DNA from 3 places in the Comamonas sp. AG1104 genome. Region 3 is predicted to be linked to each of the others. Evidence: riboswitches for the same ligand, from Rfam matches in the RefSeq annotation. Region 3 holds a riboswitch; each other region holds the start of a gene.
What was found. Region 3 has a riboswitch for glycine ahead of gcvT (glycine cleavage system aminomethyltransferase GcvT). Riboswitches for the same ligand answer to the same signal wherever they lie in the genome.
Positions count from the first base shown of each region.

Region 1: linked by a shared signal. The riboswitch ahead of DFO48_RS20320 (trimeric intracellular cation channel family protein) and the one ahead of gcvT (glycine cleavage system aminomethyltransferase GcvT) in region 3 are both predicted to bind glycine.
Region 2: linked by a shared signal. The riboswitch ahead of DFO48_RS07120 (D-amino acid dehydrogenase) and the one ahead of gcvT (glycine cleavage system aminomethyltransferase GcvT) in region 3 are both predicted to bind glycine.

Region 1 covers NZ_QQAS01000007.1:240,092-243,330, reverse strand. The annotation lists gene DFO48_RS20335 (glycosyltransferase family 39 protein) at 1-189, shown strand, start outside; gene DFO48_RS20325 (hypothetical protein) at 946-1,335, opposite strand; glycine riboswitch at 1,711-1,803, shown strand; glycine riboswitch at 1,817-1,936, shown strand; gene DFO48_RS20320 (trimeric intracellular cation channel family protein) at 1,989-2,654, shown strand; gene mnmC (FAD-dependent 5-carboxymethylaminomethyl-2-thiouridine(34) oxidoreductase MnmC) at 2,818-3,239, shown strand, end outside.
Region 2 covers NZ_QQAS01000002.1:543,994-547,232, forward strand. The annotation lists gene DFO48_RS07115 (DMT family transporter) at 1-579, shown strand, start outside; gene DFO48_RS07120 (D-amino acid dehydrogenase) at 735-2,003, opposite strand; glycine riboswitch at 2,175-2,274, opposite strand; gene DFO48_RS07125 (amino acid permease) at 2,818-3,239, shown strand, end outside.
Region 3 covers NZ_QQAS01000001.1:618,796-622,034, forward strand. The annotation lists gene DFO48_RS02700 (hypothetical protein) at 1-268, opposite strand, end outside; gene gcvH (glycine cleavage system protein GcvH) at 316-690, opposite strand; gene gcvT (glycine cleavage system aminomethyltransferase GcvT) at 813-1,949, opposite strand; glycine riboswitch at 2,014-2,139, opposite strand; glycine riboswitch at 2,159-2,268, opposite strand; gene DFO48_RS02715 (energy transducer TonB) at 2,357-2,935, opposite strand; gene DFO48_RS02720 (MBL fold metallo-hydrolase) at 2,949-3,239, opposite strand, start outside.

The DNA of each region.
Region 1 (3,239 bases), on a different contig from region 3:
AAACAGGATGCAAACCATGCTTTGTGCACAACCAAACACCGGGTATGGGTTGTTGGAGAGCCCGAGTCTGCGAAGCAGATGACACCATCGCTATCTGGTATCAAACCGATGCTTGAGCTGGGTTCTCGCGCTGTTTGGCTTTGCACACCTAACACCGCTTGCACAGCACCTTCTCCCATCGTGCATTGATTAGTCGACCCTGTATCAACCTCAGTCTTCGCTTTTATCCGAGCCAAGCACGCCTCCGCCGAGTGACTGATAGAGGGCCACCACATCACTAGAGCCGCTTGTATGTATACAGGTGTCGGGGTAAGGGTGCAGAGCCGCTAATGGCTGTTAGCGCAGACCGAATTGTTATGAACATCTCCATCCATGCAAATGCCTATCTCCTCAAGATATGGATGTTTAAGCGGGTGGCTCTTGGCTACACGCAGTGAGCCATGGGCCCCACTCGCAGGACAAGGGGCGCAATACATAACGGAGGTTTGGTAAACACCAAGGGCGCAAGGGCCGCGTCCGCAGCGGTAGCCGTACCAAACGGAGCGCGAGCGTAGTGACTGCGGCTACTTTGCCAAGCAGACCGTTAAGTTAATTTTGCGTAAGCAAAGTTACCCCGCAGACCTGCCCGGACTTGGCTGCTATTGATGCTCTGCGCGGCACGCACCTAGCTTTTGAGACTCTCGCTCTGACGCAGATATTCGTCTATCTCGCGTTCTCGCTCGGGGCTTAGTGGTTCATCTGCGAATAACTCACTCTGTTCTTTGCTGCCCATAGGTGGAAGCAACTTCGACAAACTGTCATACAAATGAACCTCTATGACCCCCCATTCCAAGAGAGCGGCTAAATACCCATGCCATAACAGGACGACAGTATCCGTTGGTCCGCGCCACCCCAGCTGCCTCGTGATGCGATTTCGCAACTCTTCCTCTGTTGGATAACCATTGATCATTGCGAAACCCTCTGCACAAACACAGTACCTTGCGACGTAATCACCGTCACACCCTGGATTTTCGAGCCACTGCGGCTGTCATTTCCAAATGCCCGCCCAATCCCCCGTTCAGCAATCTCTGGCGTCATTCCCGCCTGACCACGCGCATCAATGATGATGTTGCCCGACTGCCCTCGCGCATCCATGATCGTGCTTGATAGCGATTTGGAGAGCCCATCGGAGGTCTGGTTGGCCACGTTGCTCATCGTTTGGAGTTCGTATTTCGTGCCGTCGATAAAGAAATCAGCAGAGCGCCCCGCACTGGTTGCAGGAATCACTTCAACCGTCTTTCCACCGAGCGAAACCAATCTCCATCGCATCCCATCCCCTTTTGCACGCGTGAGCAAACACGCTGCGGCCTTGCGCGAACGCCGAGGTTCGCAGTGACCGTTTGATCTGGAATGAACAAGGCTAGGAACGGACTCGAACGAGCGAAATAAGAAGAGTCTTAAAAATGGCCGTGGGGATGCTTTGTTGCGGCGCAGCGCTGGCCAAACGAAGCGCAATGGCCTTCGTTGCGACGAGCTTTGCGTTTTTTGGGCTTCGATGTCGTGCGTATGCGTTTTTTATGGCGGACTGTTTCACAGACGAAGACGAAGACGCGCGCCTGTGCGCGCCATGGCAGATTCAGACCGGCCCTCCGCACCCCGTGCTGGCAGCCGCAGAAACACACCAATACAGGTATTAACCCGAATAAAGTCGCTGAAACTAGCTAGAATCGCGCCCATCCCGCGGGAGAGCGGAGCCTTTCGAGGGTTCCCGCCGAAGGCGCAAACTCCCATAATCGCTCAGGCAATAAGTACCGCAGGTGGGTCTGACAGGACCCGGATATCGCCAACTGGAGAGCAGCCCGCAACCACAAGTCTGCAGGGCTCACCGAAGGGGCAAGCATGTCCACCGCGAAGGTGCTCATGCGCAACTCTCAGGTAAAAGGACAGCGGGAGAGGCAAGCCGGACACTCCCGCCGATGTGAGTGGCTGGTCTATTTTCAAGTGCCTTCATGCTTCCTTCCGTCTCTTTGCTGGACTCGTTCCAGGCCTCCAACTTCACCGTCATGCTGGTCATCTATCTGGTGGCCATTACCGCCGAAGCCATGTCCGGCGCACTCGCCGCTGGCCGGCGCAATATGGATATCTTCGGCGTCGTCGTCATCGCCTTTGTCACTGCCCTGGGCGGCGGCACCATCCGCGACATGGTGCTGGGCCACTACCCCATCGGCTGGACCCAGCACCCTGAATATGTGTATCTGGTCATCAGCTTCGGTTTGCTGACCACCGTGATTGCACGCCATATGCACAGGCTCAAGCAGGTGTTTTTGCTGCTGGACGCCATGGGACTGATCGCCTTTTCGCTGATCGGCTGCAATACCGCGCTGGAGCTGGGCTACCCGACCATCGTCATCATCATGGCCGGCATGATTACCGGCATCAGCGGCGGCATCTTGCGCGATGTGCTCTGCAACCAGGTCCCCGTGGTGTTCCGCCGCGAGCTGTATGCCAGCGTGTCGCTGTCCGTATGCCTGATGTTCCTGGGCCTGCGCTATCTGGATGTCAGCCCCAATATCAGCACCATCGTGTGTTTTGCCGGCGGTCTGGCCTTCCGTCTGGCCGCCATTCGTTTCAAATGGCGCCTGCCGGTTTTTTCGTACCAGCAGCGCTGGGAGTGATCGAGACTCCCCCTGTGGCGCTGCGCGCCTTCCCCCTCTCTTGCTACGCAGGAGGGGGAGGCAGCCATCACTGCGGGGCGGCCCTTGCCTGGCTGCTCTGACCTAGACTGCGCCATGCATTACCTATGTAGTTTCACTTTCCATGTCTGAACCGATCACATGGATGCCGGATGGCACCCCCTATAGCTCCAGATTCGGCGATCGCTATCACAGCGAGTTCGGCGGCCTCGACCAGGCACGCCAGGTTTTTCTCGGTGGCTGCGATCTGCCAGTTGCCTGGGCCGATGCAGCGCAGTGGCGCATTCTGGAAACCGGCTTTGGCTTCGGCCTGAATTTCCTGGTCACCTGGGCGGCATGGAAAGCCGACCCCAGACGCCCGCGCATTCTGCATTTTGTCTCGGTGGAGGCCTACCCTGTCTCGCGCGAGGATCTGCTCGCATTTCTGCCGGCCGATGAGGAGCTGCGCCCGCTTGGCGAACAACTGGCCGAGCAATGGTGGGGACTGCTGCCCGGCGTGCATCGCCTCTCGTTTGACAACGGCCAGGTGCTGCTGACGCTCTATATAGGCGATGCCGGGACCATGCT
Region 2 (3,239 bases), on a different contig from region 3:
CTGTTTGCCGCCATGTTCCTGCACGAGTTGCCGACCCGGCTGGCGCTGCTGGCCATGGTGCTTGCCACGGTGGGCGTGCTGATGCTGTCGCTGCCGCCGCGCGGGCAACTGTTCACGCTCTCGGCCTGGACCAGCAAATCTTCGGTCTACGGGCTGATCTGCGGCGCCTGTTTTGCGCTGGCCACGGTGGGCTTTCGCGGCGGCGCGGTCGAGATCGCAACACTGGGCGTGAGCTCGCCCTGGCTGTCCGGGGCCTTGGGCGTGCTGATCGCGCAGACCATGCAGTCTGTCGTCATGAGCGCCTGGATTGCCAGAACCCATGAACAGGGCCTGCGTCCCATCTTCAAGGCCTGGCGCATCTCGCTGCTGGCCGGCAGCATGGGCGCTGCGGCATCGCTGGCCTGGTTCACCGCCTATGCCATGCAGGGGGCCGCTGCCGTGCGCACCCTGGGCATGGTGGAGGTGGTGTTCAGCTATATCGTCTCGCGCAAGGTGTTCAGCGAGAAGCTCTCATTGACGGAAAAGCTGGGCATGGCGCTGATGATGCTGGGCCTGGTGCTGATCTGTCTGCAGCTCTGATTTCAAGAGCTACCTGCGCTTGTCTGTGCTCATTTTCAAAGCTAAAAGTCTTTGAAATCAAACATGAGAAAGCGCAAGAAGCTTCTGAATCAATAGCTTTCTGCAGCGACGATGCGCGATGCCGTGCTTGTTGGTGCAGTTCCTTGAATTAGCTATCAGGCGCTGGCGGTGGTCAGCGTGGCCGGCCGGGACTGCCTGCTGGCGCTGCCCATGGACTGCAGCACGACATCGCCGACCATGTCGGCGGTGACGGCCGACAAGGTCCAGCCCAGATGGCCGTGGCCGGTGTTGTAGAACACGCCGGGCTTGTTGCCAGGGCCCACGCGCGGCAGCATGTCCGGCATCATGGGGCGCAGGCCCGCCCAGGGCACGACGCTGCGCGTGCTGACGCCCGGGAAGCACTGCTGCACCCATTCGATGAGCGGGCGGATGCGGTCGGCGCGGATGTCCTTGTTGTAGCCGTTGAACTCCGCCGTACCGGCAACTCGGAAGCGCTCTTCGCCGAGGCGGCTGGTGACCAGCTTGGTCTCGTCGTCCAGCAGGCTCACCAAGGGAGCTGCGGCGCGGCTGGCTTCGTCCGGCAGATTGACCGTGATGGAATAGCCCTTGACCGGGTAGATGTTGACGCTGTCGCCGAGCTGGGCGGCCAGCGCGCGGCTGGCCGTGCCTGCGCAGACCACCATGGCGTCGAAGGTCGACGTTTCGGTTTCCAGACCCTGGCGCACGGTCACGCTGGCCTGCTTGCCATTGCTGTCCACCGACACGATTTCCTGACCGTAGCGGCATTGCACGCCCAGTCGCTCGCAGGCGGCGGCAAGGCCGCTGGTGAACTTGTGGATGTCGCCGGTGGAGTCGCTCTCGGTGAAGTAGCCGCCATAGAAGGTTCCGGACAGGGTCGGCTCGATGGCCTTCATTTCATCGGGCGTGACGGCGCGGCGCTCCAGCCCGCCTTTGGCCAGCAACTGGGAAACCTTGCCCGCATGCTCAAAGCCTGCTCGGTCGCGGTAGATATGCAAGATGCCTTTTTGCTTCAGATCGAAGTCAATGCCTTCGCTGGCTGCCCAGTCAAACAGGTGCTCGCGTGCCGCAATCGCCAGCCTGGCGGTCTCCACGGTGTTTTTCTCGTAATGGGGGATGGCAGCGAGAAACTGGCAGAACCAGGAAATCTTGTGCCAGCTGGGCTTGGGGTTGAGCAGCAGCGGAGCATCGCTCTTGAGCATCCACTTGAGGCCCTTGACGATGGTGGACCAATGGGTCCAGACCTCGGCGTTCGAGGCCGAGAGCTGGCCGCCATTGGCGAACGAGGTCTCCATGGCGGCATAGCGCTGCTTCTCGAACAGGGTGACGGAAAATCCGCGGCGTGCGAGGGCGTAGGCGGTGGTCACGCCCGTGATGCCACCGCCGATGACGGCGATTGTCTTCATGATTCAGATTCCAGATGCGTCAAGGGTGGAGCCCGTGCGCAACATGCGCAGCGGACGCCCCCTCTGTTCTGGACCTGAGAGATTCACGAGGCAGGGCCTTGCGGCGCTGCTCGCTTGCTCCTTCGGTATGCCCGGCGGACGATGACGTCCGGACATTCTTCAGAGTGTGTGAAAGCGATGCCGATCCTTTGGCCTGAGAGTTTCCGGGGCGGTTGCTCCTTCGGCGCTGCATGCGCCAAGTTTGCGCTGCAGTCTCTCTCGGCATCACCGGGCTGAGAGCCTGTGGGCAAATGTAGGAAGAACGGCGGCGCCTGGATATACGGGTTTACTAGAGTTCTGCGTCAGGGGGCGGCCATGGCTGATCATGTCGGGTCTGCGATATTTGATAGCACTTACCGCTTATCCTTCAATGAAATATTGATTTTTTGCCTTTGAAAATGAATGTATTCAATAGCAATGTGCTTCTAAGTTCATAGCAATAAGCTCTGTCAAGTACGCCCGAGCAGCCCCAGAGTCAGCCCCTGCATTGGCACAGCGGCTTATGGAGGTTGGTGTATTTGGGCAAAATATCGTCTTTGCCTGTCAATTGGCCCGGCGATATCACCGCTTTGCCATTGAAGCGCCCGACTGGGGTGGCTGCCGATTCAGGATGCAACTGGCCTATCCGCCATGGCGTTCTGCTGTCATGGCTTCGTTCCTTTGTCCTTGTTGACCGCGACCGTCATGGTCGCCTTTTTGCGTTGCCTGTCGCAGCGCCTGCGGGATGGTTGGGTGTTTTGTCTGGATGGGCGCAAACCATTACAACAAGACATTTATGTCCCAACCCAACTCAAGCCAGCAGCTCGCGCCGACTGGCGATGGTGACGATAAGCAGCCCCGCTTGCACCGGGTGCTCAAGCAGCGCCACCTGAGCATGATCGCCATTGGCGGCGCCATCGGCACGGGCCTGTTCGTGGCCTCCGGCTCGGCCATTGCCCAGATCGGCCCGGGCGGAGCCGTGCTCACCTATCTGCTCATCGGCATCATGGTGTACTACATCATGACCAGCCTGGGCGAGCTGGCTGCCTTCATGCCGGTGGCCGGTTCCTTCTCGACCTATGCCTCGCGCTATGTGGATCGCGGCTTCGGCTTTGCGCTGGGCTGGAACTTCTGGTTCAGCTGGGCTGTGGTGGTGGCGGTGGACCTGGTGGCCTCGCAACTGGTCATGGCCTACTGGTTTCCCAATGTGCCAGGCAT
Region 3 (3,239 bases):
CCAGCATGTCCTGGGGCACGGGCAGATCCCAGTCGCTCAGTTGCTGACGCAGAAAGCGCAGCGCCTTGGCGGGCTTGCCGCCCGTCTGCTCCTGGTACCACTCTTCAAGTGCGGCCAGCGTGTCGCTGCCATCATCGTTGCCGAAGGGGCTGAAGTCGTCACCGCAGTCGTAATAGAAGTCCTGGGCCGCGATGCGCGCAAAGGTCGGGTGGCTGGTCTCGCGGGCGAGACCGATGTCCGGATCGTCGAAATACAGAATGGTGCTCATGGCTGCATGCAAAAACGGCCTTCGCAATGCGAGGGCCGTTGATACGCTTAGTTGTCCTTGGCGAAGTCGTTGTAGGCGGTCTCTTCCATCAGAGCTTCGAGCTCGCCCACATTGCTCATCTTGACCTTGAAGAACCAGCCCGCGGCCAGTGGGTCGCTGTTGGCGAGAGACGGGTCATCGCGCAGGGCTTCGTTGACTTCGACGATCTCGCCGGTCACGGGCATGTAGACATCGGCAGCGGCCTTGACGGATTCGACCACGCCAGCCACATCGCCGGCCTTGAAGGAGGATCCCACGGCAGGCAGGTCCACAAACACCACATCGCCCAGCGCATCCTGTGCGTGTACGGTGATGCCGACGATGGCGGCATTGGTGTCAGCGGCGTTGATCCACTCGTGTTCTTTGGAATACTTGATGCTCATGGAAAGCTCCAGATGGGGGATTCAGGGGAATCGGGTGTTGTTTGAGAAAGGTCCAGTTCGCACTTTAGCGGTGTTCTGGCGGCTGTTTGGCAAAGTGGCCCGTCTCATGCACGGCGGCAGACCTAGCCGCGGTAGTAGCGGGTGGGAACGAATGGCGTGGCGACCACCTTCATGGGCACGGGCTTGCCGCGCACCATGGCGAAGATTTCCGTATCAATGGCGGCGTAGTCGGGCTCGACATAGGCCAGTGCCACGGGCTGGTTGAGCGTGGGGCTGAGCAGGCCGCTGGTGATGTGGCCGATATGCTGTCCGTCCATGTTTTCCAGCACGGCGGGCTCGCGCACGGGAATGCGCTCCAGCGCGATCAGGCCCACGCGCTTGCGGCGCAGCGACTGAGGGTTCTGCAATTGCTCCAGCACGATGGCCGCACCGGGAAAGCCGCCCTCGCGCTCGCCGCCGCTGCGGCGCACCTTCTGCATGGCCCAGTTCAGCGCGGCTTCCACCGGGGTGGTGCTGGTGTCTATGTCGTTGCCGTACAGGCAAAGTCCGGCTTCAAGGCGCAGCGAGTTGCGCGCGCCCAGACCGATGGGGGCCACCTCGGGCTGGGCCAGCAGAGCTTGGGCAAAGGCTTCGGCTGCTTCTCCGGGCAGGGAGATTTCAAAGCCGTCCTCGCCCGTATAGCCGCTGCGCGTGATGTAGAGCGCATGGCCTTGCCAGTCAAAGTGATTGCCGGTCATGAAGACCAGTTGCGTCACACCGGGAATCAGACGCGAGAGGGCCGCAGCGGCTTGCGGGCCTTGCAGGGCCAGCAGGGCGCGCTCGGGCAGTGGGACGACCTCGCAGCGGTTACCGATGCCGCTCTGGATATGGGTGATATCGGCCTCTTTGCAGGCGCCGTTGACGATGAGGAACAGATCATCGCCGCGATTGACGAACATCAGGTCGTCGAGAATGCCGCCTTGCTCATCGAGCAGCAGTCCGTAGCGCTGCTTGTGCAGGCCCAGGTCGATGACATCGACGGGCATCAGCGATTCGAGCGCGGCGGCGGCATCGGGGCCGCGCAACAGCAACTGGCCCATGTGCGAGACATCGAACAGGCCGGCGGCCTTGCGCGTGTGCAGATGCTCGGCCATCAGGCCTTGAGGGTATTGCACGGGCATGGAGTAGCCGGCAAACGGCACCATGCGGGCACCCAGTTTCTGGTGCAGGGCAAACAGCGGCGTGGAACGCAGATCGGAAGAAGTGGCAGCAGCAGTCACAGGCAAGCGCTCCGGTGGTCAAAACCAAATGAGTGGCCATGCATGACTGGGCCATGCTTGGCGGGCTTGCCCTGCTGTCCGCTTTACCTGAGAGATTCACTGTCTTTGCTTTCGCGGACAGTTTGCTCCTTCGGTGGATGCTGGCGCACATACGAAATGACGGCCTGCATCTCTCTCCAGCAAGGGACGCTGCAGGCTCGCACACCTTGCAGCGTTTGTCAGTCCTTTTGCCTGAGCGTTTTGACTCCGGGTGGGGGTCTGCGCCTTCGGCGGTGCAAGGCAGCTTCAAGCTGCAGGCACTCTCTCCTGACGTTGGCGATTCTAGCGGCGGGCAGGGTGCCTGCACCACCGCAATTAGTGGATTTTGGGGTTTTCGAGCACAGATCGCCGGGATTGGGCCTGTGCGCTCATCGTGTCTCGGTATTCAAGGATGGAGGCTCGGGGAGCTCAATCTCCTGGCGTGGAAACACCAACTGATAGGGCTGCTCGAAGCAGGCTGCCACGGGCTGGCCCTGGCGCATGCCGGGCTTGAACTTCCAGAGCTTGAGCGAGCGCATGATGGAATTCACGATGCGGGGATCGGCATCGGCAGGTTGATAGGCCACACGGCCGAGCTGACCCTGAGCCGTGACTTCCAGGCGGAAGACCACCGTGGTTTCCAGCCCGTTCGGAAACCAGTGGGCGCTGATGGAGGGCGTGGTGTGGCGGCGTGGCCGGGGTTGCTGATCGAGCTGGGCGGGGGGTGTGCAATCTGCATTGATCCAGGCGGGCCATTCCATGCTCTGTGACCGCTTGCGCTGCGTGTTCAATGACGGAGCCGGCGTCGGCTCCGGCCGCTCGGAAACCGTGCTCGGGGTGCCGGCATCCGGAGGCAGCTTGGGCTGACTGCCATCGGAGAGGTGGGAACAGGCACCGAGCAGCAAGGTGGCCAGGGCTGCGGCAAGGTGTGAAGTGCGCGAAATGTCCATGAGGGCATTGTCGGCCATGTCGGCAGCATTTTCAGGGTTGCGCAGGGCGCAGATCCAGTCCTTTGATATCGACCTCGGCACAGGCACGCCACCAGGCCGAGCCGGCATGCGGAGCGCTCAGGTCCAGGCGCTCGCCCATCATGGGCGTGGCGATCTCTATGCCGTGCTGCCTGCCCAGACTCAGAATTTGCTCGAAGGGATCCCACCAGGCATGCATGGCGAGGTTGAAAGTGCCGTTGTGTATGGGCAGCAGCCATTGGCCGCCGAGATCCCGGTGGGCTTGCATGGTCTGGGCCGGATGCATATGGACATAGGGCCAGTG